One region of the Arthrobacter sp. JDC6 genome, then DNA from elsewhere that is predicted to be linked to it. Evidence: riboswitches for the same ligand, from Rfam matches in the RefSeq annotation. Region 1 holds a riboswitch; each other region holds the start of a gene.
The links. Region 1 has a riboswitch for cyclic di-AMP ahead of ACV095_RS17280 (aggregation-promoting factor C-terminal-like domain-containing protein). Riboswitches for the same ligand answer to the same signal wherever they lie in the genome.
Positions count from the first base shown of each region.

Region 1 (9,709 bases):
TGGTGTCACTGGGCGGCCTGGTCGTGATCGGGCTTGCGGGCACTGCCTTGATCCGCCGGACCATGCGTCCGCTGGAACAGCTGTCCGACGTCGCCACCAAGGTCTCCAAACTGCCCCTCGACGCCGGCGAGGTGGCGCTTGCCGTGCGCGTACCGCCGTCCGCAGCGCATCCCACCACCGAGGTGGGCAGCGTGGGCCATGCCCTGAACCTGATGCTGGACAACGTCTCCAGCGCCCTGGAGGCCCGGCAGCGCAGCGAGATGAAGGTGCGCCAGTTCGTTGCGGACGCTTCCCATGAGCTCAGGACGCCCCTGACCGCCATCCGCGGGTACACCGAGCTGATGCGCATGACCGAGACCTTTACCGAGGACGGCCGGAAGTCACTGGGCCGCGTCCAAAGCCAGTCCGAGCGCATGACCGCGCTGGTGGAGGACCTGCTCCTGCTGGCCAGGCTTGATGAGGGCAAGGCAACCGAAACCACCGATGTGGACCTTACCCAGCTGGTGGTGGAAACCGTCAGCGATGAAAAGATCATGGCCCCGGACCACACGTGGCAGCTGACGCTGCCCGACGAGCCCGTCACGGTCCGCGGGGATGCCACCCAGCTGCACCAGGTGCTGGCCAACCTGCTGTCCAACGCCCGGAAGCACACACCGGCCGGCACCACCGTAACCACCGGGTTGATGCGCTCGGCCGATGGGAGCGTGGTGGTGACGGTTACCGACGACGGGCCCGGCATCCCCGCCGAATTCCAGGGCAACATCTTTTCGCGCTTCACCCGGGCCGACGCCGCCCGCTCAGGCTCAGAAGGCTCGTCGGGCCTGGGCCTGTCCATCGTCGAATCCATCGTCATGGCCCACGGAGGCACGGTGGAACTGGTGTCCCGGCCAGGCAGGACCGAGTTTGCGGTCCGCCTTCCCGTGCCCGGACCCGCCGCCGCCTGACCGCCACACACGCAGAGGGCGGTGGCCACTGAAGGCCAAGCCCGCGCCAGTTGCACAGCGCCGGTTGCACAGCGCCAGTTACACAGGCACATCACAGGTTGCGCCTAAAGCCCTCAAATCCGGCGGCGCCACTCTTGATCCATGACGCTCACCGACTCCACTTCAGGAACCCTGCCGGACGCCGCGGTGGCCCCGGCGGGCCTTCCTCCCCGCGGACATGCCGTACGGCGCGCACCCGTGAACACCCGCGCCACCGTTCCGGTCCTTGACGTGACCATCCCCGTTTTCAACGAGGAACGGGACCTTGAGGAATGCCTCCGCCGGCTCCACGGGCACCTGCTGGATACCTTTCCGCACAGCTTCCGGATCACCGTGGCGGACAACGCCAGCACGGATGGAACCCTGAAGATCGCCGAGCGGCTGGCCCGGGAGTTCCCTGAGCTCGTGGCGGTCCACCTGGACGAGAAGGGCCGCGGCAACGCCCTGCGCAAAGTGTGGCTGGCCTCCCCGTCACCGGTGCTGGCCTACATGGACGTGGACCTTTCCACCGACCTCGCCGCCCTGCCGCCGCTGCTGGCGCCCCTGATTTCCGGGCATTCGGACCTCGCCATCGGCACCCGGCTGACCCGCAACTCCCGCGTCGTCCGCGGGCCCAAGCGGGAGTTCATCTCACGCAGCTACAACATGATGCTGCACTCGTTCATGGGCGCGCGGTTCAGCGACGCGCAGTGCGGGTTCAAAGCCATCCGCGCCGACGTCGCCCAGCAGATCCTGCCCTACACCGTGGACAACTCCTGGTTCTTCGACACCGAGCTTTTGGTCCTCGCCGAACGCTGCGGCCTGCGTGTCCATGAGGTCCCCGTTGACTGGATCGACGATCCCGATTCCAGCGTGGACGTGGTACGCACAGCACTGGCCGACGTGAGGGGAATGGCCCGCCTCACCCGCGACTTGGTCTACGGTCGCATCCCGGTCCCGGAACTGCGCGCAGCCCTGGCACGGGGTCCGATCCCGGCGTCCTCGCGGTCCGGTGAGCAGACACGCGGCAGCAGCCTTTTCGGCCAGCTGGTCCGGTTCGCCGCGATTGGCGCCGCCTCAACCCTGGCGTACCTCCTGATCTTCGTGTTCTGCCGGGGATTCATGGACCCGCAGTTGGCCAACTTCCTTGCACTGCTGATCACCGCCGTGGCCAACACTGGCGCCAACAGGCGCTTCACGTTCGGCATCCAGGGCGGCAACCCGGTCCGGCACCACTTCGAAGGGCTGATCGTGTTCGGCATCGGCCTGCTGCTCACCTCCGGAGCACTCGCCTTTGTACACCGGACGACGACGCCTGACCGGTGGGTGGAAGTCCTCACCGTTGTGGCGGCGAACCTGGCAGCCACGGCGGTCCGGTTCCTGCTGTTCCGGCTCTGGGTGTTCCGCGGCAACCACGGCAACCGGACCACCAAAGACGCCCCCACTTCGACAGAAACGGCAGCATCATGACCTCCACCATTTCGCCGGCGGACGCCGGCTCACCCGCGGGCCGGCAGCCGTCGCCATCCGGCCACGCTGCCTCCTCCCCCGGGGCGGCCGATACCGCACCCCGCTGGACCCGCTACGCCTTCGGTGCGCAGCCCCGCTGGGTGAGGCCTTCCGCCGCGGGGCTCCTGGCAGCCACGGCGATCCTGTATCTGTGGAACCTGGCAGCAACCGGCTACGGCAACTCCTTCTATGCAGCCGCCATCCAGGCCGGCACCAAGGACTGGACGGCGTTCCTTTTCGGCTCGCTGGACGCAGGGAACGCCATCACGGTGGACAAGCCGCCGGCAGCACTCTGGATCCCCGCCCTCGCAGGGCGCATCTTCGGTTTTTCACCACTGAGCATGCTGGTGCCGGAAGCACTCATGGGGGTGGCCGCCGTCGGGTTCCTCTACTTGGCCGTCAAACGCGTCTCGGGACCTGCCGCAGGCCTGCTGGCCGGCGCTGCCCTGGCGCTGACGCCGGTGGCTGCGCTCATGTTCAAGTTCAACAACCCGGACGCCATGCTCACCCTGTGCCTGGTGCTTGCTGCCTACTTCACCACCCGCGCCATTGAGAGGGCGGGTTGGAAGTGGCTGGTGGCCGCCGGCGCCGTGGTTGGCCTGGCATTCCTGACCAAGATGCTGCAGGGCTTCCTGATTGTTCCCGCGCTGGGACTGGCCTATCTGTGGGCCGCACCCACGCCGGTGGGGCGCCGGCTGGTGCACCTGCTTGGCGCGCTGGGCGGAATCGTCGTGGTTGCCGGCAGCTACATCGCCCTGTTCCAGCTGACACCGGCCTCCGAGCGGCCGTACATGGCAGGGTCCAGCACCAACAGCTTCCTTGAACTGACGTTCGGCTACAACGGACTGGCCCGCCTCACCGGTTCCGGCGAGGGCATGCCCGGCGGGGCCGGGGGTGCTGCTGCCGGCGGTCCCGGAGTCGGCTTCGGCGGCGGCAACGCCGGATTCGGCGGGGCGGCCGGGCTGCTGCGGATGTTCGGCACCAGCTTTGGCGGTGAGGTCTCGTGGCTTCTGCCCGCCGCCCTGGTCCTGCTGGTGGCAGGCCTCTGGTTCACGCGCCGGGAAGTACGCACCTCCCCGGGCCGCGCGGCCCTGATCCTGTGGGGCGGCTGGCTCGTGGTCACCGGAGGTGTCTTCAGCTTCATGAGCGGCATTGTCCATCCCTACTACTCGGTGGCACTGGCGCCGGCGATCGCAGCGCTGGTGGGCATAGGCGCAGTGGAGCTCTGGCGTGGCCGCAGCTACTGGCCGGCCCGGATCGTCCTCGCCGTGACCGTCCTCGGCACCTCTGTGTGGTCGGCAGTCCTGCTGGGCCGCGACACGTCGTGGCTCCCCTGGCTGCGGGTCGCCATCATCGTGCTCGGCGTCCTCGCCGCCGCCGCAATCCTCCTCCGCCTCGACGCACTGGGCACCTCAAAACCGGGCACCTCGAAACTGGGCGCCTCCGGACGGTTCCGCCGGGCCGGTGCGGCCGCCGTCGTCGTCGTATCCCTCCTGGCCGGCGGTCTTGGGACAGCGGGGTGGACCCTCGCCACCGCTGCTTCCGCCCACTCCGGTTCCATTCCGACGTCGGGCCCGGCGGGTTCGTCCGCGGGTGGCTTCGGCAACCGTGCCGCTGGATTCGGCGGCGCACGGGCTGACGGCAGGGAGGCCGCCACTGACGCTGCCAACGGCGCGGGTGGACTCGATCCCTTCGGCGGCATCGACGGCGCAGCCGGCCCCGGAGGTGCCGGGGGTGCCGAGGGCGCCGGGGGCGCCGGCGGCCCGGGCGAAGGATCCGCAGATGCGGCGGTGGCGGCACTCCTGAAGGCCACCACCACGAAGTGGTCCGCGATCGTCTCCGGCGCCAGCCAGGCAGCCAGCCTGGAACTCGCCACGAACACCAACGTCATTGCCCTGGGCGGTTGGAACGGCGGGGACCCCTACCCCACGCTCGCCCAGTTCCAGGACATGGTGGCCAAGGGCGAGATCGGCTACTTCATCCAAGGCGGTGGCATGGGAGGCGGCGGCATGGGTGGCCGCGGCAATTCAGAGGTGGCCGCCTGGGTCCAGGCCAACTTCCAGGCCCAGACCGTAGGCAACTCCACCGTGTACCAACTCACCAAGTAGGACTCAATGGCCAGCCATTACCCAGCGTCCGTCCACACTGCGTCGGTCCACACCGGACACCCTGCCGGCGCTCCTGCCGCCGCGCATCATCCTGTCCCGGCCCGCTTCCGGCCGGACCCGCGGGCGCTCCGGCGGCGGCTGGAACTGGCAGCGGTGCTGGCCGGGACCGCCGTGCTGTACTTGTGGAACCTTGGAGCATCCGGCTGGGCCAACGCGTTCTATTCCGCCGCGGCCCAGGCCGGATCGCAGGACTGGGCGGCCTGGTTTTTCGGCTCCTCCGACGCCGCCAACGCCATCACGGTGGACAAGCCGCCGGCGTCGTTGTGGGTCATGGGGTTGTCCGTCCGGATCTTCGGCCTCAGTTCCTGGAGCATCCTGGTCCCCCAGGCGCTGATGGGCGTCGGCACCGCCTGGCTGCTCTACCTGGCCGTACGGCGGGCCGCGGCGCCTGCCACGGCCGATCCACGGCTGGCGCACCGCACAGGACTGATCGCCGCAGCCGTCCTGGCCCTCACCCCCGTTGCCACGCTGATGTTCCGCTTCAACAACCCGGACGCCCTGCTGGTGCTGCTCATGACGGCAGCCGCCTACGCGGTCCTCCGTGCAGTCCAGGAGGACCGGTTGCGCTGGCTCCTGCTGGCCGGAGTGTTCCTGGGCTTCGGCTTCCTGGCCAAGCAGCTGCAGGTCCTGCTGGTGGTTCCGGGATTCGCCATCGCCTACGCGCTGGCAGGCCCGCACAGGCTCCCGCGGCGCCTGCTCCGGCTGGCCGCGGCGGGAGCGGCCATGGTGGCCTCCGCCGGGTGGTGGCTCCTGGCGGTGGAGCTGACGCCGGCCGGCCTGCGTCCCTACATCGGCGGATCGCAAAACGACTCCATCCTGGAGCTCACGCTGGGTTACAACGGGCTGGGCCGGCTGACGGGCGACGAGACCGGCAGTGTGGGCGGCGGCAACGGCTGGGGAGATCCCGGGCTGCTCCGGATGTTCAACAGCGAGTTCGGCGGCCAGATCGCGTGGCTGCTGCCGTCCGCCCTGATCCTTGCGGCGGGCCTGCTGTGGTTGGGCCGGCGGGCCCCGCGGACGGATGCGGTCCGCGCCGCCGTCATCATCTGGGGCTCGTGGGTGCTGGTGACGGGCCTGGTCTTCAGCTTCATGGCCGGCATCATCCACCCTTACTACGCCGTGGCGCTGGCGCCGGGGATCGCCGGGCTTGCGGGGCTGGGCACGGTCCTCCTGTGGCAGCACCGGCAGCAGCCACCCGCCGCACTCCTGCTGGCCGCAGCGGTGGCCGCGGCCGCCCTGATGGCCTTCCAGCTGCTGGGCACCACGTCCGCCTACGGCGCGTGGCTGCGTTGGCTGGTCCTTTCCGGAGGCTTGGCGGCCGCAGCGGGCGTGGCGTTCGGCAGGTTCCTGCGCTGGCGTGCCGTGCAGCGGACGACGGCGGCGCTCGCCATTGCGGCGTCGCTCACCGGGCCGCTGGCGTACTCCCTTTCCACGGCGTCGACAACGCACAGCGGGGCGATCGTCAGTGCCGGGCCCTCGTCGGGCTTCGGCCCTCGCGGGACGGGCCCTGGCCGGAGCGGGACAGGCAGCACCAGGCAGCCAACAACCCAGGGAAACACGGCCCGCCAGCAGGGCGCGCCCGGGGGAACACTTCCCGGCGGAACCGCTGCTGCCGGTGGTCGCGGAGGCGGGGCCGTGGGAGGCCTCTTGGGCGCCCCCACGCCGTCCGCGGAACTCGTGGCAGCACTCAGGAATGGCGCCTCGGGCTACACCTGGGCAGCGGCAGTGGTGGGGTCGAACAACGCTGCCGGTTACCAGTTGGCAACGGAACTGCCGGTCATGGCGGTGGGTGGGTTCAACGGCACAGATCCCGCCCCTACCTTGGCGGAGTTCCAGGATCTGGTGTCCCAGGGAAAGATCCACTACTTCATCACAGGCGGAACCATCCGGGCCAGTACCGGTTCGGACGCTGCCGCCCAGATCGCCCAGTGGGTGGCGAACAACTTCACGGCGCAGAGCATTGGCGGCACCACCGTCTACCTGTTGGCTGGGTAACGGGAACTGTAACGGTCGGCGCGCTGCGCTCATGAAATGGGGCGGCCATACCCCAATGGGACCGAGGTTACGAACGGGGAATCCGGCAAATCAACGCGCTGAGGATCGTGACTTCCGTTACCTAAATGTGACTTTCGCGTGCACTTCCTGTAGCGTCGATTGGGTGCGGCCCCCGTTCGGGCCGCATATCCCGGGTCGACGCCAAGCTCTGCCGCTTCCCCGGATTCCGATTGAGCTACGGCAGAGGCGGGGGACCCACCGTCCCGGGCATTGAATGCCCTTGGGGTTAAGCCAGTACGTGATCTTTCCGTACGGCCGGATGCCCTCATCCGAACCCGACAGCTAACTCCGCAGGTGTGAGAGGCGATCAATCATGTCCAAAAACACGGCAGAAGCACGCCTGCTGCAGGCCAAGGCTAAACACAGGGCCGCGCAGCAGGCCAAGAAGACCACCCTGGGCCAGCGCGCCGCCGTCCTTGCAGCATCGTGCGCGGTGCTGGTGGGGGTAGGCGCGGCAGGACAGGCCACCAGCAGCATGACTCCGGTGTCATCCACCGCGTCCAACCCTTCCACGTCAGCGTCCGACGCTCAAATGAGCATCGAGAAGAGCGATATCCGCTCCAACCCGGCAGCAAGCCCCGCGCCCGCTGCCATCAGCGTGGCACCGCAGGCAGCGGAACCGGCCCCCGCAGCGGCACCGGCAGCACCCGCAGCGCCTGCCCCGGCCCCGGCGCCTGAGCCCGCCCCCGCACCTGAGCCGGCTCGCGCCGTCGCGGTTAACGATCCTGCAGGCGCCCAGGCGTACGCCGCCAGCCAGCTGGGGGCGTTTGGCTGGGGACCGGACCAGATGCAGTGCCTGCAGACGCTGTGGACCAAGGAGTCCGACTGGACCACCACGGCCACCAATTCCAGCAGCGGGGCATACGGCATCGTCCAGTCCCTGCCCGCTGAGAAGATGGCAAGCGCCGGCGCGGACTACCTCACCAACTACCGCACGCAGATCAATTGGGGCCTGGACTACATCAAGAAGAGCTACCAGTCGCCCTGTGGTGCCCTGAACTTCCACCTGGCCCACAACTGGTACTAGGCACTCCTCCCCCCCCCGGCGGCAGCGATGCCGGGGGAACTGCACCAAAGCGGCGGGCCGCATCATCATGATGCGGCCCGCCGCTTTGGTTAACCAGCGCCCGGTCCGGCGCCCTGTCCGGTGTTCCCGCCAGCGCCCTGCCCGGCGTTCCGCCACGGGATGTACTGGACAGCCCACTTGTTTCCGTCCGGATCGGCGAAGTACACGAAGTGGCCCCAGTCCTGGACGTCCACATCGCTGACATCCACGCCGTTGCTCTTGAGCTGGTCATGCGCCGCATTGATGTCGTCGACCACCATCTGCAGGTTGGAGCCCGTGCCGGGCGGGGCGTCGACGAGTCCTTCGCCGATGCAGATGGAGCAGGCCGAGCCCGGCGGCGTCAACTGCACAAAGCGGATGGAGTCCGACGGCCGCTCGTCGTAGTCGGCGTTAAAGCCCACTTTGTTGACGTAGAAGTCCTTGGCACGGTCAACGTCGGATACGGGGACAAAGACAAGCTCGAGTTTCCAGTCCATCCGCACAGGCTAGCGGCGGGACACCCGTTGGGAAAGAGCCCGTTCAAACAGGGCCGAAGTGCTACCCGGCGATGCCGTAGAGGCGGTCGCCGGCGTCGCCCAGCCCGGGGACAATGTAGGACTTCTCGTTGAGCTTCTCGTCGATGGAGGCCAGGACGATGTGCACGTTGGCCCCTGACAGTTCCTCCTCCAGCCGCGCCAGGCCCTCGGGGGCGGCCAGCAGGCAGATGCAGGTGACGTCGGAAGCGCCGCGCTTGAACAGGAACTTGATGGCTTCGCGCAGGGTTCCGCCCGTGGCCAGCATGGGGTCCAGGACGAAAACCTGGCGGCCGGTGAGGTCCTCCGGCAGGCGCTCCGCGTAGGTGATGATGTCCAGCGTCTCCTCGTCCCGGGCCATGCCCAGGAAACCCACTTCAGCGGTGGGAACCAGCTTGGTCATGCCTTCCAGCATTCCCAGGCCGGCGCGCAGGATGGGAACCACCAGCGGGGTGGGCTTGGTGAAGGCGGTGCCGACGGTGGTGCTGACGGGCGTCTCGATGGTGACGGGCTCGGTGCGGACCTCCCGAGTGGCTTCGTAGGCCAGCAGGGTCACCAGCTCTTCCGTCAGCTGGCGGAAGACCGGCGACGGCGTGTTCTTGTCCCTCAGGACAGTGAGCTTGTGGGCGACCAGGGGGTGGTCAACAACGAGAGTGCGCATCCCCCAAAACTATCACTCGGCGCTGCCCTTCCCGCGTCCGGAGTGTTCGCCGTCGTGCAGTTCCTCGGCCACCACGTCCCGGACGATGGGACGGTCGAACGACGGCGCTGCCCCTGCGTGCTCGCGCCTTCGGACCAGGTGGAACAGCCGGTGGGCCAGGATAACGATTGCCACCCAGGCCAGGCCCAGGATCCAGCCGGCCATAACGTCCGTGAGCCAGTGGTGGCCCAGGAAGACCCGGCTCAGGCCCATGGCGATGATGAAGATCGAGCCGGCGGTGATGGCGGTAACCCGAACCCGCATGGTGTGGAACTGAAGGCAGATGAGGTAGATCACCAGACTGATCACCACGGTGGTGTTCAGGGTGTGTCCGCTGGGGAAGGATGGCGAATCCTCGTAAGGGGGGACGGCGTCCGCATGGTCGGGCCGGGTACGGCCCACCAGCTTCTTGCCGAACGTGGTGGCGGTGACGGACGCTGCCGCTGCACCGCCGATCAGGACCAGCGGACGCCAGTTCCGGCTCAGGAAGGTCAACCACGCTGTGAGGATGCTGGCCAGGATGGGCATCCCGATGCCGCCGCCGATGTTGGTGAAACCGGTGACAAAGGAGTCAAGGCCGGGGCTGCGGAGGCCTTCGGCAAAGGCAAGGGCAGGCTTGTCCAGGTTGGCCAGGCCAGCGGAGTCCACCACATCGTCGTAGACCTCTGCCCCAAGCAGCGCCAGGGACACGATGACCACACCGCCCACAAGGATGGTGAGGATCAACGCCGCATAGG
Region 1 is NZ_CM151278.1:3,741,862-3,751,570, forward strand. Features, by position in the region: gene ACV095_RS17260 (sensor histidine kinase) at 1-944, shown strand, start outside; gene ACV095_RS17265 (bifunctional glycosyltransferase family 2/GtrA family protein) at 1,086-2,432, shown strand; gene ACV095_RS17270 (ArnT family glycosyltransferase) at 2,429-4,579, shown strand; gene ACV095_RS17275 (ArnT family glycosyltransferase) at 4,586-6,634, shown strand; cyclic di-AMP (ydaO/yuaA leader) riboswitch at 6,842-7,002, shown strand; gene ACV095_RS17280 (aggregation-promoting factor C-terminal-like domain-containing protein) at 7,008-7,721, shown strand; gene ACV095_RS17285 (VOC family protein) at 7,811-8,236, opposite strand; gene upp (uracil phosphoribosyltransferase) at 8,298-8,933, opposite strand; gene ACV095_RS17295 (phosphatase PAP2 family protein) at 8,946-9,709, opposite strand, start outside.

Region 2 (9,709 bases), 1.8 Mb from region 1:
GGCGATGCGGGGTTGCCGCCCGGAACGTCACGGTATTCGGCGCGGAAAGGCCGCTGCCGGATGTTCAGCAGCTCCGAGTGGTGCACACCTGACAGGTACTGTTCGACGTCGGCCTGCGGGCCGATGCCAATGAACACCGCTTTGTCGGGGATCATTGATGCAATCCGCAGCCGCAGGGTACCGATGTCGAAAGGAAGCCTGCCCGGCACATCCTCGCCGATGGCCTCGGCCCGCGGAGAGGTGAGGGCAAAGGAACTGACGGAAAAACGGGATGTGCCGGAGGTCAGGTATCCGTCCCCCTGGATCGATCCCACCGCCGATGCCACGGCTCCTCCCGCCAGCGCGGCCAGTCCCGGAAGAGAGATCAGGATGCCGAGGACCAGCATGATGCTGGCGGCGGGTTTTTTCATGGCGTGGAACCTTCCGCTGTAGGGGAGGATGTGGAGCGGGAAGAAGGACCAGCAGGCGCTGCGGCCTAAAGGGGGCTGTGAACGGTGTCAGTACGGGTAATGATCGTGGGGCACGGGAGGTGCCTGAGCACGCCGTGTGCGGTCGAACCGAGCAAAAGGCGCTTGAAGGCGCCCCGGCCGCGGCTGCCCACCACAAGCAGCCGTGCCCCGGCGGCGGCCTCGACAAGGGCGTCCACCGCGTTTTTTTCCCTGTCGAGCCGCTGGTGCACGGTCAGGTCCGGGTAGTCTTCCTTGAGCCCGGCCACGGTTTCGGAGAGCACGACGCGTTCTTCGTCCACGATGAGGTCCGCGAGCGCCCCCGGCGTCAGGCCGGCGTCGATGATGGGGTCGGGCGCATTGACGGCATAAACGACGGTGAGTTCGTCTCCCTCGCGGTCGGCCTCGGCCGCGGCGAAGGCGACGGCCCGCGTTGCCTCGGCAGACCCGTCAACGCCGACCACCACACCGGACCTGCCTTCGAGGTCCTGGGTCCCGACGACGGCGACAGGGACTTTGGCGGCGGTCGCCACCTGGAGTGCGCGGTCGGCGAGGGCCCCGCCAAGGTGCCCGCTGCCGGAGCCGATGACCATCATCGAGGTCTTCTTCGAATACTTGGCCAGCTGGCCGCCCACGCTTCCGGTGAGCAGTTCCGTAGTCGGCGTGACCGTCACGGTTCCTTCGAGCCTGCCGGCGGCGGTCTTGAGCAGTTCCTCGCCGGCCTGCTGGAGGGTTCCAAACCAGGGGTAGGGTTCAGCTACCCACCGGTCGTCGACGACGTGGAGGATCACCAGCGGCAGGTGCGTCCGGTGGGCGCGGCGGGCCGCCCACAGGACCGCGGCCTGGCTTTGCGCTGAGTCGTTGGTGCCCACAGCGATGGGTTTCTGGGATGTCATGGCCGCACTTCCTGGTCGTCTTGAACTGGTCTTCCTGCCTTTCAAGACTGGCCCCGCCGCCACCGGCACTCTAGGGCCAAAAGTCACGGAAGCGCTGTTCAGGCCGCCCTGCGGCCTTGGCGCGCGGCCGGGAACCGCCGTTTGTCCGCTTGGGACGGAAATGCGGTGGCTGTTCACAGGCATACCGTTCCTCAGTATGCTTACTATTATCCGCCCGGAGCCCATGAGAAAGGCATCATCATGACTGAACAGAACGTCCCCGACGATGAGTTGGAAGTTGTGCAGGAAGACGACGTTCTTCTCGACGAGACTCCCGGCGCGGCATCGTCACTGGAGCTCGATCCCGTCAACGGGGAACCTGACAGCTACCCCGGGGCTGCAGAGAACAATCCGGACCGCTGGCAAGAGGACCCGCTGCTGCAGGACGAAGCAGTCTCGGGGGAGGAGCAGGACTTCCTGAGTGACCAGACGCTGCGGGACGAAAGCGCGCAGGCCCGGTACCGCTCCGGCGATGAGCAGGTTCCGCCGGACACACCCACGCTGGGTGAAGCAGCAGCCGACGTCGATTTCGGCGGGAATCCCACCGGCCTGGAAGCAGACGCAAGCGACGACGAGGAAAACTTTGGCGGCTCGCCCCTTAGTGAGTTTGAGCCGGACGACCTGGAACGCTAGCAATCCCGGGGCCGGGTGCGCCCGGGCCCGGTCCGCAGGGAAGGAGACCCATGCACTCCAAGGAGTTGTTGCTCGAGGCGTTTGACCGCCTCCCCGGCCTGGTGGGGCAGGTACTGGACGGGCTGGATGAGGAGCAGCTGCAGCTGCGTCCTGCAGGCCAAGGCAATTCCATCGCCTGGCTGGTCTGGCACATGGGACGGGTGAAAGATGCGCAGGTTGCGTCCGCCTCGGGATTGGAGCAGGTCTGGAAGGCCGAAGGATTCGTAACCCGCTTCGGGCTCCCGCTGGCGGACAGTGATACGGGCTACGGCCACTCAAGCCAGCAGGTGGACGCAGTCCGCGCGCCCCGGGAACTCCTGCGGGAGTATTACCTGGCCGTTCACCGGCAGACTGCCAGGGTCCTGGAAGGTATCGGGGATTCCGACCTGGACCGTGTGGTCGACAGGCGCTGGGATCCGCCCGTCACCCTGGGCGTGCGGCTGGTCAGCATCCTGGGGGACTGCCTTCAGCACGGCGGCCAGGCCGCCTACGCCAAAGGGTTGCTTGCAGCGTCAGATTCCAACGGTGCGTGAACTCGTAGTGCTGGGCACTGCGTCCCAGGTTCCCACGCGGACCCGCAACCACAACGGCTACTTCCTGCGCTGGGACGGCGAAGGGCTGCTTTTCGATCCCGGCGAGGGTACCCAGCGCCAGATGATCCATGCGGGAGTGGCGGCGGGCGCCATCACCAGGATCTGCCTTACGCACGTGCACGGGGACCATTGCTTCGGCCTTCCCGGGGTGCTCTCCCGGATGGTTTTGGACGGCGTGGCGCACCCGGTCCACCTGCATTATCCGGCGTCCGGTGACCAGGTGGTCAGGGCCCTGGTGGGTCTCAGCCCGCCCGGGCTTGACGTGAGGCTCCATCCACATGGCGGCGCCGGTGCCGTGGCGGACAGGCTTGAGGTCCGGCCCCTCAATCACCGCATCGAGACATACGGCTACCTGCTCACCGAGCCAGATGGCCGCACGTTCCTGCCGGAGAGGCTGCGGGCGGCGGGCATCGAAGGGCCCGACGTGGGCCTGCTGCAGCGCGAAGGGGTCCTCGGAGCGGCCAGGCTGGAAGAGGTCAGTATTCCCAGGCCGGGCCAGCGCTTCGCTTTCATCATGGATACCGCACCGTGCCACGGTGCCGAAGAACTGGCAGCAGGCACGGACCTGCTGGTGGCCGAGTCCACGTTCAGTGACGACGACGCGGCCTGGCCCGGCAATACCTGCACCTGACCGCCGGGCAGGCAGGGGAACTTGCGGCGTCCGGGAAGTCCCGGATGCTGGTGCTCACCCACTTCTCCGCACGCTATGGCGACGGCGTCCCGCACCTCGCGGAGCAGGCACGGGCGCAGGCTCCGGGAACCACGGTCATTGCCGCTGAGGACCTGCAGCACATTGCCGTTCCCCGCCGCCGGCAACCGGCACGGGAAGCAGCGGGCGGAACTACGGCGATAGGGTTAAGCCATGACGGCAGCAGCTGAATCCACGGTCACTTTTGACGGCCGTTTCGCCCGGGAACTGTCGGAACTCGCCGTTCCCTGGCAGGCCGAGGAAGCCCCCAGCCCCGAGCTCCTGGTCCTGAACGACAGGCTCGCACGCGACCTGGGCCTGGACCCAGGGTACCTTCGCAGTCCCGAAGGGGTGCGGCTCCTGGTGGGCAACCACGTTCCGGCGGGCGCCACCCCGGTGGCGCAGGCCTACGCGGGCCACCAGTTCGGCGGCTACTCTCCGCTGCTTGGCGACGGACGCGCCCTGCTGCTTGGTGAGGTCACGGACAAAGGCGGCCGCCTCCTGGACCTCCATCTCAAAGGCTCGGGGCGCACGCCGTTTGCCCGCGCCGGGGACGGACGTGCCGTCGTCGGGCCCATGCTCCGTGAGTACGTGGTAAGTGAAGCCATGCATGCCCTGCACATTCCCACCACCCGCTCGCTCGCCGTCGTGGCAACTGGCCGGCAGGTCAGGCGTGACGGCATGCTGCCCGGTGCGGTCCTGGCGCGGGTTGCCGGCAGCCACCTGCGCGTCGGCAGCTTCCAGTACGCGCGGGCCACGGAAAACTTCGAGCTGCTGAAGCGGCTGGCGGATTTCGCCATCGGCAGGCACTACCCGCACGCTGCCGGCGCCCCAAACCCCTACCTGGAGTTGTTCGCCTCGGTGGTCTCCGCCCAGGCGGACCTGGTGGCCCGGTGGATGCTGGTGGGGTTCGTGCACGGGGTCATGAATACGGACAATATGACCATCTCAGGGGAAACCATCGACTACGGCCCGTGCGCGTTCATGGATGTGTTCAATCCCGCCGCTGTCTACAGTTCCATCGACGTCAGCGGACGCTACGCCTACGCCAACCAGCCGGTGCTGGCCGAATGGAACCTTGCACGGCTGGCGGAGGCAATGCTGCCGCTGATCGACGGGGACCAGGAAAAGGCGGTTGCCCCCGCGGTGGAGGTACTTGGCGGATTCCGCGGACAGTACAGCCAGGCGTGGTCCGGCGGCATGAAGGCCAAGCTGGGCCTGTCGGGGGATGCGGACAGCGACGCCGCCTCCGCCCTGGTGGACGGTGCCATTGCCATCCTGAAGGACGGGCCGGTGGACTACACCTTGTTCTTCCGGAACCTGGGCAAGGCCGCGCGGGGGGACCTCCGTCCCGTGCGCGGCATGGTCCTGGACCTTGAAGCGTTCGACGCCTGGGCGGAGCGGTGGCAGGCCCTGGGGCCCGACGCGGAACTGATGGACAGCGTGAACCCTGCCTATATTCCGCGGAACCACCTCGTGGAAGAGGCGCTGTCCGCCGCCACTGACGGAAACCTGGCTCCCCTGCAGCAGTTGCTCGAGGCCGTCGGCAGCCCCTTCGCCGAGCGGCCGGGCCTGGAACGCTACGCCGAAGGTGCCCCTGAGGATTTCGGCACCTACATGACCTTCTGCGGGACGTGACTGTTCAGCGGTACGGTGCGGAAATGACAGGAGGGCGGCAGCCGGGAATACCCGGCTGCCGCCCTCCTGTCTAAGAACAGCTTTGCTGTTTAGTACCAGCCTGCTGCTGCCAAAGCGTTGCGAAGGCTAGGCTACGCGGACTGCGGAGTAGCCGCCGAGCCAGCTGATGGAGTGGACCTCGGTGCTGTAGCCGTTGACGCCGCCGCTCACAACCTGGCCGTTGCCGGCGTACACGCCCACGTGGCCGGAGGTGATGATCAGGTCGCCGGGGGCGGGAGCGCCGACAACGGTTCCGTACTGGAAGAACTGCGTGGGGGCCAGGTCGCCGACGGACTTGCCGACGGAGCGCAGGGCCTTCTCAACCATTGCGGTGCAGTCCTGGTTCACGCCGACCTGGCTGTAAGCGGATGCCAGGATGGCAGCGCCGGTCCCGGTGCCGGTGGACGCCGCCGGGGCGGCTGAGGCGTAGGACATGTTCATGCCGGTGTTTGCCGGTGCGGTTGTGGCTGCCGTCTGGACGGGAGCTGCTGCCGGCGCCGGGGCTGCGGTGTGGCCAGCGCCGGGGATCTGGATCTGGTCACCGGGGTAGATGATGGAGGACAGTCCCAGTCCGTTGGCGGCCAGGACGTCGTTGAGGCTGACGCCATGGGCGGCCGCGATGGCCCCGATGGTGTCGCCGGACACCACCGTGTGGACGGTTCCTGCTGCTGCGACGGGTGCTGCTGCCGGGGCAGGTGCGGAGTATGCCTGGACGCTGGTGTTCTCAGTGGTGTCCGGGCCGGTGACACCTGCATGGGCCGGGGCTCCGACGCCAAAGGCAATACCGGACGCTGCAGCAACGGCAAGCGCCGGACGGCCCAGCGAACGGGCCTGGGACTTGGCGGTTACGGCGAGGCCCTCGAGCGCAATGGAGCGGGCCGGAGTCGCGCGGTGACGGGCAGTGGTGGAAATTTTTGACACAGTTGATCGCCTCTCCCATGCCTGCGGGGTGAGCTGTCGGGTTCGGGCTGGAGATACCCGGCCGGTAGCTGGCTCCGCGGGCGGAGGCGCTAACGACTTAACCCCAAGGCCACATGTGGCCGTAGAAACTTGGTTCCCCCGTCCCTGCCAAACGGAAAGCGGTTGAATCCCATGATCAGCGGCAGGGCTCGGCATGCTGACGGGAATGTCCCGTCTGAGAGGGACACCAAACGACCATAACCCGCGCTGCCCCCGATTGTCACATTTGGATAACATACGAGGCTCCCCTCTCAATTGCGCAAACGTCTTGATGTACTTCGCATTTCGGGCGGTGACCTCGACCGATGCAGGCAGGGTCTTTATCGCTGCAAACGGTAACAATGTGGCCACGGACGCGCCCTCGGGGGCCGCGCCGGACGGTAAGCTTCGGGACTATGCCCCTGTTCGTGACCAGCCGAGGGATCCCGCTCCTCGGTGGCGTGCTGGCCATCGCCCTGGCCGCCGCCACCGTGCTGCCGGCCGCAGCGGAGGAGCCGCCGCCCGGCGGATATCCCTCCTGGTCGGATGTGCAGCAGGCGCAGTCGTCCGAAGCGGCAAAAGCTGCAGAAATTGCCACCATCGACGGGCTCTTGACCGGCCTGCAGGCGCAGTCGGAGGCAGCCGGGGACGCAGCCGTACGGTCGGCCGCCGAATACGCTGCCGCGGATGCAGAGCTCCAGTCAGCCACATCACGCCTGGAAACCCTGTCCGCACGGGCCGCCCGCGCAAACGACGAAGTGGCCCGGTACCGGAAGGACCTCGGCGCCCTGGCCGTGCAGTCGTACAAGACAGGCGGGACCAACGCCGGGTTCTTCGTGGCGCTGGACGCCCTGGGGACCAACAGCGTCCAGGGCCTCAACCTCGTCAAGCTCGTGGGGGACAAGACGGCCGCGTTGGTGGTCAAGGCGGCGGCGGCCGGAAAGGTATCCGCTGCCCTGGTGGAGCAGGAAAAGGTTGCCAGGAGCGAACGGGAGCGCCTGTCCGGGGAGGCAAAGGCAAAAGCCGGGGCAGCCAGTTCCGCCAGGGACGCACTGGCACGGCAGGTGGCCGAGGAGCAGCGGCACGGCGGCGAGCTAACGGCCCAGCTTGCCGCCCTGAAAGGGACGACGGCGGCGCTTGAGGGGGAGTACCGCCAAGGCCAGGCTGCGCTGGCTGCCTACGAGGCGGCCCAGGCGGCCAAGCGCGCCGCAGCGGAGGAGCAGGCCCGCCGCCAGGCCGAAGCGGCCGCCAGGGCCGCCGCGGCGGCCGCCCAGCAGCCCAGGCCGCCCGCACCAGCCGCCCCAGCCGCCGTGGGCGGCAATCCTGTCCCGGTGAATCCAGCCCCTGCCAATCCTGTCCCGGCCAACCCTCCGCCGGCCAACCCTCCGCCGGCCAACCCTGTCCCTTCCGTTCCGGAGGCGCCGCCAGCCGAGCCGGCCCTTCCCAGCCCGCCCGCCGTCGTCGTGCCTTCCATTCCCGGTGGAGCGGTCAACGATCCGGCAGGGGCGAAAAGCTACGCGTCCGGACGCCTTGCCGCTTTCGGCTGGGGCCAGGACCAGTTCCTGTGCCTGGCCCAGTTGTGGACCAAGGAATCCAACTGGCTGACCACCGCCACCAACGCGTGGTCCGGGGCCTACGGAATTGCCCAGGCACTGCCGCCCGGCAAGTATGCCAGCGCCGGGAGCGACTGGCTGACCAGCTACCGGACGCAGATCGAATGGGGCCTGGGCTACATCCGTGACCGCTACGGGTCGCCCTGCGGGGCATGGAACCATTCCGTATCCCTGAACTGGTACTGACTGACGCGCTAGGCTTTCCCCATGCCAGATTTCGAACGGTTCCGTGCACTGCTCGAAGATGAGCGGACGCGGCGGATGGCGCTGCTGCCGGCGCTGCGGGCGGACATCGACGCTGCGAATTCGGCCCGCCAGGACTCCAACGTCGACGACGAACACGATCCGGAGGGCGCCACGATCGCCTTCGAGCTGTCACAGGCATCGGCGCTGCTGAAACAAAGCTCGGCGGGGCTGGACCAGATTGAAGCTGCCCTGGCCCGGCTGGCCGCGGGGACCTATGGCATCTGTGCGGTGTGCGGGGAACCCATCGCCGAGGGCAGGCTGGAAGCCCGGCCCTGGACCCCGTTCTGCATCCACCACGCCTCCGCGGGGCGCGCGCGGTGACCGGCACGGCGGACGTGGTGTCCGCTGCGGCGGAATTTGTTGACCGTACCCTCCAGAATGAGGGCGCCTGGTACCGCGCGGACGACGTCGCACACCGCCTGGGCGGTGTGCTGGCCTCGTATGGTTCCTCCGTGGGCGCCGTCCGTGGAACTGTGCGCGACGCCCTGCGCAAATTCAAGGACCTGGACCACGACGCAAGCGTGATGCTGGCCTCTGCCCTCTGGGGACAGCCGGGGCCCGGCTCCCGCCCGGTTTTCGAGCGCCGCCTTGCCGCCGTGGTGCTGCTGCAGTCACGGGTGCGGCTCCTGCAGCATTCGGACCTGACCCGGCTGGAAGGCTTCCTCCGCTCCGCCCACACAGCGGATCTGACCGCGCCCCTGCTCTCCGATGTCCTGATGCCGCTGCTGGCAGGGCTGGGGGAGCGTGAACGGCAGCGGGCCCGCGGTGTGGTGGAACGGTGGAGCGGGGACCCGGACGCCCATCTTCAGGCGGCGGCCGCTGCCCTCATGAAGGAACTGACTTTCTAAAAGCGGACGAATGAAGGAGATCCACATGAATGAGCCGTTTGATCTTGGGCGATTTGTTGCCGCCCAAAACACCGGCGGAACCTATGACCAGGCGTTGGGGGAGCTGCAGGTCGGCCGGAAGTCCGGGCACTGGATGTGGTTCATCTTCCCGCAGATTGCCGGGCTGGGGCAGAGCGCCATGTCACGTAAATACGCCATCTCTTCACTGGCTGAAGCCCGGGCCTACCTGGACCACGAAGTCCTGGGCCCGCGGCTTCTCGAGTGTGCCACGGTCCTGGCCAACCATGCCGACCAGCCGGCCGAGGACATCTTCGGTGGCATCGACGCCAGGAAACTCCGCTCCTCCATGACACTGTTCCTCCGGGCAGCACCCGGAGAAACAGTGTTCAAGACTGTCCTGGCCCAGTTCTTCAACGGCGAGCCGGACCCTGCCACCGACGAGCTCCTGGCGGCGCAGGACGCAGCCGGCTGACCACACGGACCGGGGCAGCCGGAGCGCGGCTGGCTGTTAGGGCGTGGGGCTGCCGCCGTTGACGTTCAGCGTTTCGCCCACGACGTAGCTGGACTCCGGCGACGCCAGGAAGACGTAGGCGGGGGCCAGTTCGGCGGGCTGGCCGGCACGGCCCAGGGGCGTGGACTGGCCGAACTCCGGCAGCTGCTCCTTGGGCTGGCCGCTGCTGACCTGCAGGGGCGTCCAGATGGGGCCGGGGGCCACAGCGTTCACCCGGATGCCCTTGGGCGCAAGCTGCTGGGCCAGGCCCTTGGTGAAGTTGTTGATGCCCGCCTTGGTGGTGGCATAGTCCACCAGGGTGGGGGACGGGTTGTAGGCCTGGATGGACGTGGTGTTGATGATGGTCGAACCCGCAGGCATATGCGGCACGGCGGCCTTGGTCACCCAGAACATCGCGTAGACATTGGTCTTCAGGGTGTGGTCGAACTGCTCGTCGGAAATGTCCTGCAGGTCCTCTTGGGCCACCTGTTTCCCGGCATTGTTGACCAGGATATCCACCCCGCCCAGGACCGCCACCGCCGTTTCCACCAGGTCGCGGCAT
Region 2 is NZ_CM151278.1:1,972,921-1,982,629, forward strand. Features, by position in the region: gene ACV095_RS09240 (DUF4389 domain-containing protein) at 1-410, opposite strand, end outside; gene ACV095_RS09245 (universal stress protein) at 476-1,342, opposite strand; gene ACV095_RS09250 (hypothetical protein) at 1,583-2,014, shown strand; gene ACV095_RS09255 (mycothiol transferase) at 2,065-2,586, shown strand; partial or broken gene ACV095_RS09260 (ribonuclease Z) at 2,579-3,525, shown strand; gene ACV095_RS09265 (protein adenylyltransferase SelO) at 3,509-4,972, shown strand; gene ACV095_RS09270 (C40 family peptidase) at 5,099-5,932, opposite strand; cyclic di-AMP (ydaO/yuaA leader) riboswitch at 5,936-6,106, opposite strand; gene ACV095_RS09275 (aggregation-promoting factor C-terminal-like domain-containing protein) at 6,367-7,749, shown strand; gene ACV095_RS09280 (TraR/DksA family transcriptional regulator) at 7,771-8,130, shown strand; gene ACV095_RS09285 (DNA alkylation repair protein) at 8,127-8,657, shown strand; gene ACV095_RS09290 (DUF1810 domain-containing protein) at 8,683-9,129, shown strand; gene ACV095_RS09295 (glucose 1-dehydrogenase) at 9,166-9,709, opposite strand, start outside.
Region 2: it holds a riboswitch for cyclic di-AMP, as region 1 does, so the genes downstream of both, ACV095_RS09270 (C40 family peptidase) here and ACV095_RS17280 (aggregation-promoting factor C-terminal-like domain-containing protein) in region 1, are expected to answer to the same signal.

Region 3 (9,709 bases), 150 kb from region 1:
CGCAGTGCCCAGCCCACCACCTTGTCCACGGCATTGTGGCGTCCCACGTCCTCGCGCAGGCACAGGAGCTGCGGCTCGCCGTCGTCATCGATCCTGAACAGGCCTGCCGCGTGCACGCCGCCGGTGTCCTCGAAGACACGCTGGGACTTCCGCAGCATCCCCGGCAGGGCGGCCAGGACTTCCGCGTCCACAGTCAACGGGTCCGTCCGGGGGCTGAAGTGGGAGGACTTTTGGACAGCTTCGATGGAGTCCGTTCCACAGATGCCGCAGGAGCTGGACGTGTAGACGTTGCGGCCGGTGTCGGGAACTGGCACATCCGGCCGCAGCTGGGCCTCCACCACGTTGAATGTCTGGACACCGTTCTCGTCCTCGCCGGCACAGAATCGCAGCGAAACCAGCTGTTCGGGGGCCCATATGACCCCCTCGGACACCAGGAATCCAGCCACCAGGTCAAAGTCGTCCCCCGGGGTTCGCATGGTGACCGAATAGGAAAGCTTTCCCAGCCGGATCTCCAGCGGTTCCTCGACGGCGAGGACGTCTTCGCGGTGGCGGACCGGGTACTCCAGGGCTCCCGGCGAACCGTCCAGGACATACTTGTGCACCTTCCGGCGCTGGGTTACGCGTCCCATGTTCCACCCTGCTTGTTCATTACTCCATCATGGCACCAACAGGGGCCGCCTCAGCCCAGGAGGGCGCTCCAGTCCACGGGTCCGCTGGGTGCCGGCTTACCCTTGGGCTGGCCTGTCCGTGCGGCGCTTCTTGGCTTGGCTTTGGCCGGGCCGTCCTGGGTAGGAGGTATTGGCGGCCCCCATGGCAGGGCGAACGCGGGCACCGGCTCGCCGAGCTGCACGCCGTGCGGTGGCACTACCAGCACACCGTCCGCGGCGGCGAGCCCGCGCATCATCCCTGGCCCCGTATGCTGCGCCGGGGACGCCATGCCGTACAGCAGCCGGAACGGCATCAGCCGGGTACGCCCGGGGTCCGGCTCGATCATGGTCCCGCACGGCACCTCCTCCACCGCCGGCATGGGACGGTGTCCCAGTGCGGCCAGCAGCGGGGCCCCCACAGTCGAAAGGGCCATCATGGCCGCGAGCGGGTTGCCGGGAAGCCCCAAAACGAAGCGTCCGTCGGGCAGTTCGGCGAGCACGGCAGGGTGGCCGGGCCGCATGGCCACGCCATCGATGATGAGCCGGCCGCCGAGTTCGGCCACTGCCCTGCGGAGGTGGTCCGTTCCCGAGCGCCCGGTGCCACCGGTAGTAATGACGACGTCGGCCGGCAGGTCCGGCGCGTCCGGCACCTCCGGCAGCACGTCCTCGAGCGCCGCAAGCCATTCGTCATAGGAGTCGCCGATCCGCTGCTGCCCGCCGGGTATGCCGCCCAGCATGGCGACGACATCCGGCAGCTGCGGGCCGAAGGTGTCGCGCACCTGGCCCGGGGCCGGCGTGCCGTGTTCCACCACTTCGGACCCGGTCAGGACCAGGCGCACCACGGGCTTTCCCTGGACCTGCACATCGTCGTAGCCTGCCAGCGCGGCAAGTGCCAGGTGGGCGGGATTGAGCTCCACCCCCGCCTTGACCAGGATGTCCCCTTCCAGGGCTTCCTCCCCGGCTTTCCTGATGTGCTCTCCCGCGCGGGGCTCGCCCGGGCGGGCCTTGCCCCCGGTCATCAGGAGTGGGAGTCCTTCATCGTCCTGGCCAAGGACTGCGCTCTCGGTGCGAAGCACTGCCTTGCCGCCTGCGGGGATCAGGCCGCCGGTGGCGATGGGGCTGGCCTGGTGCGGTGCCAGCCGGGTGCCGGGTTCCACCGGGATCCAGGGGCCGCTTCCGTTGACCACCCAGCCGTCCATGGCCGAGGACGCATAGTGGGGCATGTCCTGGAGGGCCACGATGTCCTGGTCCAGTTTGCGGCCCAACGCGATTCGCAGTGCCACTGGTCCGGGAGGAATGGGGGTTCCGGCGTCGAACGCCGTCTGCCGGGCCTCTTCCCACGTGTGGGCGGCATGGTGCTGGCCCGCATGCCCTGCTTCCGCCGTCCCGGCTTGGACTGCGCCGGAGTCAGTGGTTCCGGGTTCAGTGGGTCCGGGTTCAGTGGGTCCGCGTCCAGCTATGCCGGCCGGCCCTTCCGCTTCGCTGCCAGGTGGCGCTTCCGGATCGCTTTGGGGTTCCGCGGTCATTCGCCGGGAGTCCCGGCGGCAGCCTCGGCCTCGTAGTCCTTTGCCAGTGTGCGGGCAACGGCCAGGGCCGCATCCATTGATTCAGCGTCCATCTCCCTGCCGGGAGCCGCAGCCAGGCCCGCAGCGAACCCGGCGATGAAAGTGGTGAGCGGAGCGGCTGGCCGGACCACAGCATGGGCGGCGACGCCCGCAAGCGCCAACACCGCGTTGACGTCCACCTGGACGTCCTCAAGGTTGTACGCCTGGAGAAGTGCCCTGCACCACTCTTCCAGTGTTTCGTCCTGGCTCTTCACGAATTGCCTCCCACGTTTGCTCCGCCCGTCTGCCGGTCCTGGCGTTCACTCTGGTTCCCGGCGGCAATCCCCAGCGCGGCAGCGTCATCCCAGGTATCCACATCGGAGGTGGACCCGGCAGGGACTGTGACAAGCTGCACGTCCAGATTAGCAAGGAGCGACCTGACAGAGCCGTTGACCAGCGCCCCGCGGGCAGCGAGGTCCCTGCACGCCTTTGTTAACTCAGGCGTGCGGTAAAAACCCACCAGTGGCTGTGGGCGGTTGCCTTCGGCAGCCATGACATTTGCCGGGTTCGCCGCCGTGGACATCTGCAAAGCTTCCTGAAGCGCTGCCACCGCTTGGGATGCCAGCGGCATGTCGCAGGCCAGCACCAGGAGGTAGGGCGCATCCTCGCCGATGTCCGCCAGCGCATCCAGCCCGGCCGCTATGGCTGCCGCCGGGCCCGCGAAGTGCGGCTGCTCCCTGCAGCTCAGCAGGTTGGGAGGCCAGATTGGCAGGGAAGCCATCTCGCCCACAACTGCCACATGCCGGGCCCCCGCGGCGGCAGCGACAGCGCGTTCGAGGAGGGATTGGCCTTGGAAGACGAGCGACTGCTTGGGTACGCCGCCCAGCCGCGATGACCTCCCCCCGGCCAGGATCACGGCATCAAAGGCAAGCCCGTTCACTTCCACTCCCCCAGCCTAGCGACCGGCAGCGTAGGGGCCGCACTGCGGGTCAGAACGTCCGGCGCACCGGAGCATCACGGCAACTCAGGCAGCGCGGGGTGTCAGGCAGCGCGTTCCGGAAGCAGGAAGGGGTCCCAGGCCGGCGTGGGCTTCTCCAGTTCCTTGATCTGCCAGATGGTTCCGTGCGGCGGTTCGGGCACGAACCGCAGGGTCCATCCCATCTCGGCTGGAGTGTGGTCGCCCTTGACGTTGTTGCAGCGCAGGCAGGCGGCCACCAGGTTCTCCCACGAATCGGCCCCGCCCCGGGACTTGGGGTGAACATGGTCAATGGTGTGCGCCGCTTTCCCGCAGTAGGCGCATTTATGCCCGTCGCGCCGGAGTACGCCCCTGCGGCTGACGGCCGTGGAGTGGTTGTACCGGGGCCGGATGTAGCGGTTGAGGAGGATCACGGACGGGCGGCCCAGAATGTCAGTAGGGCCCACCACGGGGTCGTCACCTTCGGCCACCACACTTGCCTTGCCCGTGAGCACAAGCACCAGCGCCCGGCGGAAAGTAATAACCGCCAGCGGTTCATATCCAGCATTCAGAACGAGAGTGCGCATGCACTTACCTCTTCACGGCCGCACCCGTCAGGGGCACGAGGGCCGGCTGCCCTCGGCATGTCCGGGCTATGGATCGACATCACAAGAGTAAACAAAGAAGTGCAGAATCGGGTAATCGCCACTCTGGAGCAGGACAACGGCTGGACACCGCGGGAGGGTCGGCCGCGGGCGGCGCGGGCCGATTAAGCGCGAAGGACCCCCACCGGGATGGCGGGGGTCCTTGGGGGCATTGCCAGGCCTGCGGCCGTTCAGGCCTGCCTTGGGATGCTTAGTTGACGCGGATGAACACGGGGCCGGAACCCACGTTTGCGCTGAAGACCACAGTCTGGTTTCCGTTGTAGCCGCCGTGGACTGCCATGCCGTTTCCGGCGTAGACAGCAATGTGGGCCATGCCCGCGCCGCCGTCAGCGTAGTAGATCAGGTCGCCCGGCTGCGCTTCGGCTGCACTCACGGTGCGGCCCAGGGACAGGTAGCCGGCGGGCCAGTCATGGAAGTGGATGCCGACGGCGGCCAGCGAGTTGGTGACCAGCATGGTGCAGTCCTGCATAACGCCGAGCTGGGCGTAGGCGGCCGAGAGGATTGCAGCGCCCTTGCCGCTGGCGGAAGCCTGGGCAGCGGGAGCGGCCGGAGCAGCAGCGGTGGCAACCTTGGCGGTGACCTTGGGAGCCGCAACGGGCTCGGCGGCAGGAGCAGCTTCCTGCACCTCGACCTGGGGCTCAGGCTCGGCGACGGGAGCCGGCGTGGTGGTGACAGCGGGCTTCTCGTAGCTGATGGCGATGGTGGAAGCCGCGGAAATCGGGGCGTCGATTGCGGATTCAACTTCCAGTGCGGACGCCGGAGCGGAATCACGCTTGACGTTGGCGTCGGCAGCGTTGGCCGCGATGCCGCTGGTCAGGACCAGGCCGGAAGCGGCAGCGATAACCGCAGCCTGGCGGCCCATGCCGCCTGCGTTGTCGCTGACGGCCTTTGCAATAACAGCGATCGAGTTGGTTTTGGTGACCTCGGCGCGATGCCGTGCGGTGGCACGAGTCGTCATCAGTTCTCTCTTTCGTTTTTCCCTCAAACCGCTTGTAGGCAGGCGAAGGTTGTTGGACGCGCCGGCATCTTGGGGGTACGTCGGCGCGTCCCGAACGGGGATGTGGTTTCTAGCGAAAAAGCCTTGGGCAAAGAAATAGCCCTTGGAGCGTTAAGCCCAAGAACTAGTTGCCGTAGTGGTAGTACGAGGAGGTGCCAGTGGCTGCAGGCGAGTGGAGCAGCGTGCCCTGGGAGGGGTTGAGTGCGCTGATCATCATGCCGTTGCCGACGTAGATGCCGACGTGCGCGCCACCGTTCTGGACAACCAGGTCACCCGGCTGCGGGGTGGAGGTGGGAGTCATGATGCTCCACGCATTGGTGCGGGGGATGCTGATTCCGGCCTGGGCGTAAACCCACTGCACGAACCCGGAGCAGTCCCAGCCGGTGACCGGGCTGGTGCCGCCCCACACGTAGGAGTGGCCGATGCCGGTGTAGGCGATGGCAGCGATGCCCGAGGTTGCCGCAGCGGATACGGTCTCCGCCGTCTTGGCGGCCGGAGACGCCTCCTGGCCTGCAGTGGTGGCGCGGTTCGCCGAGGCCGTGGACTGGGTACGCACCGCTTCCACCTTCGGAGCAGCGGTGGTCTTGACGACCGGACGCTCGAAGGACACCGTGGCCGTGGGTGCGGCCGTGACAGCGAGGGCTGCCTGGGACGAGCCGGACTCGGTGGAGGCAGAGACACCGGCCGTGGTGTCAGCTGCCGTGGCGGGCAGGCCCATGCTCAGGATGAGGCCGGAAGCCGCTGCCACAACGGCAGCCTGGCGGCCTACGGTCCCGGCATTTGCACTGACGGCCTTGGACATGGCGTCCAGGGGGTTGGTGCGAACCGTTTGCGCACGGTGGCGCGCAGAATGATGGCGTGAAGACACGAAGGTAGCCTCTCCCAATGCCTGCGAGGTGAGCTGTCGGATTCGGATGGGAGTCACCCGGCCACGCTGCTTCCTGGGAAGCTTGTGACTTAACCCCAAGGCCTTCTGAACATGAAGGCCAAAATTGGTTCCCCCGCCCCTGCCAGACGATGAAATGCGAACGGACCTTGAGCGGTGGCAGAGTTAGGCAATCCACTCAAGAGCGTCAACTTCGGAAAAGTTGACGCGAGTTAGACGGTACAGCAGTTTTGCTTCAATGTCACATTCAGGTCACGGCGCGTCGCGGACATGTGAGAGCGGGCAACCATTTGGCTACAGCCAGCCCATGGGATCGACAACTTCGCCATTGACCTGCACCTCGAAGTGGAGGTGGCAGCCAGTGGATGCGCCCGTGGTACCGCTCAGTGCCACCACGTCCCCGCGGGAGACGGTCTGGCCCACCTTGACGTTGAAGGACGAGAGATGGTTGTAGGTGGTCTCCAGCCCGTTGCCGTGGTCAATGACCACGCGGTTTCCGCCACCGAACTGGTGCCAGCCGGCAAAGGTCACGGTACCTGTCGCGGCGGCCAGGACCGAGGTCCCGCACTGCGCCACGAAGTCCTGGCCCCGGTGGAAGTCTCCGGAGCCTCCGGTGATCGGACTGACCCGGTAGCCGAAGGGGGAAGCGGTGGTGAGGGAGGCGAGGGGTGCAGCCAGGGTGCCGGCCGAAGCGGCACGCGTGACGGAGCCGGCGGACTGGGCGCTCAGGAGTTGCTTCAGCTTCCCGTCCGGGTCGGCCTGGGTCACCACGGCCGACCGGCTGAAGTCGATCTGTGCTCCGACATCGGCCGAGATCTGGGGCTGGGGGCTGACGGCGGACGCGGCCATGGGGGCACTGCCGGCGGCATCCGTGGCCATGACGGGACTCGTGGCGGGCACCGTGACCGTCAGCACCAGGCCTGTGGCGGCAAGGGCAATGCCGGCTTTTTGGCCAATACCGCTGGCGGCGGCAAACTCCGTCATCTGCCGGAAGGGACCCCGGCGGCGGCGCGCGTCACGATGCAGGTCGCGGGGGCGCTCCGCTGCGACAACTTCGGCAACCCGGGGTGCCGAAGGGGGGCCGGCCGCGCGGCGGCGGCCCCGGGAGGTCTGCATGGTCAAGAAGGGTTCCTCTCTGGAAGAAGCCTGCGGAGTTAGCTGTCGGATTCGGGTCAGAGAGATCAAAGACCCGGTCCGCCTTAGGCAAGCTTCTGCACAGGGGGTATTCCCGGAAGAATCCTTCACTGGAGAGGCTTGCTGCTGACGGACTTCACCCCAAGGCAGTCCCCCGCTGCCGCTTGTGGTTCCCCCGCCTCTGCCAGTAACGACTCGTGCACCTGGCCCGCTGGCAGAGCTCGGCTCCGGATCAGGTAACGCTTATGTATCAACGCTTGGTTCCACTATAGGGGCTTAAGACCCTAGGTAACAATTCCGTTACCTTTGCGTGGTTGCCCCTCTGTGGGGTATGGGCGCCCCGATCAGGGCTGGCTGATGGCCACAAAGACGTGGGCGGCAACCTCGGGCGGCAGCTCCAATGCGCCTTCGATTCCAGGGACCCGCACGGAGATGTATTCGCCCACGCGTTCCAGCGCCACGGCGGCACCCGGCCGGATACCGCCCTCGTCCAGCTGCGCCAGCAGTTCCGGTTCCACCTGGATCGGCTCCGCCAGGCGGCTGATGGTCACTCCGGAGGCGGGCCCGTAATTCTTCATCGCTTCCACCAGGCTGATGGCGCCGTCGGCAAAGCCGGGCCCCGCCTGGCCGCCCAGCGCCGCAAGGCCAGGGATGGGGTTGCCGTACGGCGACTCGGTGGGGTGGTCCAGCATCTCGTAGATGCGGCGCTCAACGCGCTCGCTCATGACATGTTCCCAGCGGCAGGCTTCGTCGTGGACGTAGGCCCAGTCCAGGCCAATGACGTCTGCCAGCAGGCGTTCGGCCAGCCGGTGCTTCCGCATGACCTCCGTGGCGCGCTTGCGGCCCGTGTCCGTGAGTTCCAGGTGCCGGTCGCCGGATACGACCACCAGCCCGTCCCGCTCCATGCGGCCGATGGTCTGGGAAACGGTGGGACCGGAGTGGCGCAGACGCTCGGCGATACGGGCCCGAAGGGCAACGATGTTTTCTTCCTCAAGCTCCAGAATGGTCCTGAGGTACATCTCCGTAGTGTCGATCAGATCCGTCATCCAGCTCAGCTCCTCGAGCGCAGTACCTTGCGTTGTCCCACCGTATCGCCTCTTCGCGCAAAGTAGTCCGGGGGAAAGCTTAGCCTATTTTGACTTTGTCCGAATAGCCGCGCCCCGAGGGGCTGCGCGGGGACGGTACGTCTCACTGTCCGGACTATGACGGGCCTGGCTCCCGCCCCCGGCGGCGGTTCAGGCAGAATGGGAATGGCCCGCAGCGCAGCCACCGGCGCTGCCGGCCACCGACCGCCCGCCCTTCCGGACCAAACTTTTGTCCCCGCCGAATTGGAGCACCTGTGAGCGACACCAGCATCACGATCCCCGCCGACCTCCTGCCCCAGGACGGGCGGTTCGGAGCCGGCCCGTCAAAGGTCCGGCAGGAGCAGATCGACGCGCTGGCAGCAGCTTCCAAGACGATCCTTGGCACATCGCACCGGCAGGCCCCGGTCAAGAACCTGGTCGGAGCGGTCCGTGAAGGGCTGAGCCAGTTCTTCCGCGCCCCGGAAGGCTACGAGGTGGTCCTCGGCGTCGGCGGCTCCACGGCTTTCTGGGACATCGCGAGCTTCGGCCTCGTGGAGAAGAAGGCCCAGCACCTGTCCTTCGGTGAGTTCGGGTCCAAGTTCGCCGCCGCCACCAACAAGGCGCCCTTCCTGGAAGCCTCCTCCATCATCAAGTCCGAGCCCGGCACCCGGCCCGCAGCCAAGGCCGAGGCCGGCGTGGACGTCTACGCCTGGCCGCAGAACGAGACCTCCACCGGCGTCGCCGCCCCCGTCAAGCGGGTAGCCGGAGCCGACGAGGGATCACTGGTCCTCGTGGACGCCACATCGGCGGCCGGCGGACTGGACGTGGACGTTGCCGAGAGCGATGTCTACTACTTCGCCCCGCAGAAGAACTTTGCCTCCGACGGCGGCCTCTGGCTTGGCCTGTTCTCCCCCGCAGCGCTGGAACGCGCCGCGCGCATCAAGGCCAGCGGCCGCTGGATCCCGGATTTCCTGGACCTGCAGACCGCGATCGATAACTCCCGCCTGAACCAGACCTACAACACCCCGTCGCTGTCCACGCTGGTGACGCTGAATGCCCAGGTCCAGTGGCTGAACTCCAACGGCGGCCTGGACTTCGCGGCTGCGCGGACGGCCGATTCAGCCGGCCGCATCTACAGCTGGGCGGAAGCGTCCGGCTTCGCCACCCCGTTCGTGGCCAAGCCCGAGGAACGCTCCAACGTGATCGCCACGATCGACTTCGACGAATCGATTGATGCCGCCACCGTGGCCAAGGTCCTGCGCGCCAACGGCATCGTGGACACCGAGCCTTACCGGAAGCTGGGCCGCAACCAGCTGCGCATCGCCACCTTCGTGGCCATCGAGCCCAGCGACGTCTCCGCCCTGCTGGCCAGCATCGACTACGTGGTGGGCGAGCTGCGCAAGTAACCCGAGCTGCGCAAGTAACCCGAGCTGCGCAAGTAACCACAGTTAAAGCACGACGGCGCCGCCCGGGTTTCCCCCGGACGGCGCCGTTTGTTTGTGGTCAGGAAGTCCTTGTTTCGGCGTCAGGCTCCGCGCCGTCGTCGGCCGGCCCTTCATCCCCGGGTTCCCGCTCCGCTGCCGGAAGCCCATCCGGGGTCCCCTGCCCGGGCTCCTGCTGTTCCGGTTCCTGCTGTTCCGGCTCCTGCTGCTGTTCGTCCTCGGGACGGACGCGTTCGGCCCACGGCACCCACTCCGGGGCCAGGACGGAGTCCCCGGACGGCAGCAGGCCCAACTCGTTGACCGTGACCACCTTGGAGCGCGAGTTACGGGTCAGTACCGCATACCACTGCCAGCCCACATAGCCGGGCAGCCGGG
Region 3 is NZ_CM151278.1:3,589,615-3,599,323, forward strand. Features, by position in the region: gene fdhD (formate dehydrogenase accessory sulfurtransferase FdhD) at 1-629, opposite strand, end outside; gene ACV095_RS16610 (molybdopterin molybdotransferase MoeA) at 680-2,173, opposite strand; gene ACV095_RS16615 (DUF6457 domain-containing protein) at 2,170-2,466, opposite strand; gene mobA (molybdenum cofactor guanylyltransferase) at 2,463-3,137, opposite strand; gene ACV095_RS16625 (HNH endonuclease) at 3,233-3,733, opposite strand; gene ACV095_RS16630 (NlpC/P60 family protein) at 4,002-4,769, opposite strand; gene ACV095_RS16635 (C40 family peptidase) at 4,933-5,610, opposite strand; cyclic di-AMP (ydaO/yuaA leader) riboswitch at 5,681-5,860, opposite strand; gene ACV095_RS16640 (M23 family metallopeptidase) at 5,989-6,810, opposite strand; cyclic di-AMP (ydaO/yuaA leader) riboswitch at 6,823-7,047, opposite strand; gene ACV095_RS16645 (iron-dependent transcriptional repressor DtxR) at 7,173-7,874, opposite strand; gene serC (phosphoserine transaminase) at 8,168-9,298, shown strand; gene ACV095_RS16655 (DUF3027 domain-containing protein) at 9,396-9,709, opposite strand, start outside.
Region 3: it holds a riboswitch for cyclic di-AMP, as region 1 does, so the genes downstream of both, ACV095_RS16640 (M23 family metallopeptidase) here and ACV095_RS17280 (aggregation-promoting factor C-terminal-like domain-containing protein) in region 1, are expected to answer to the same signal.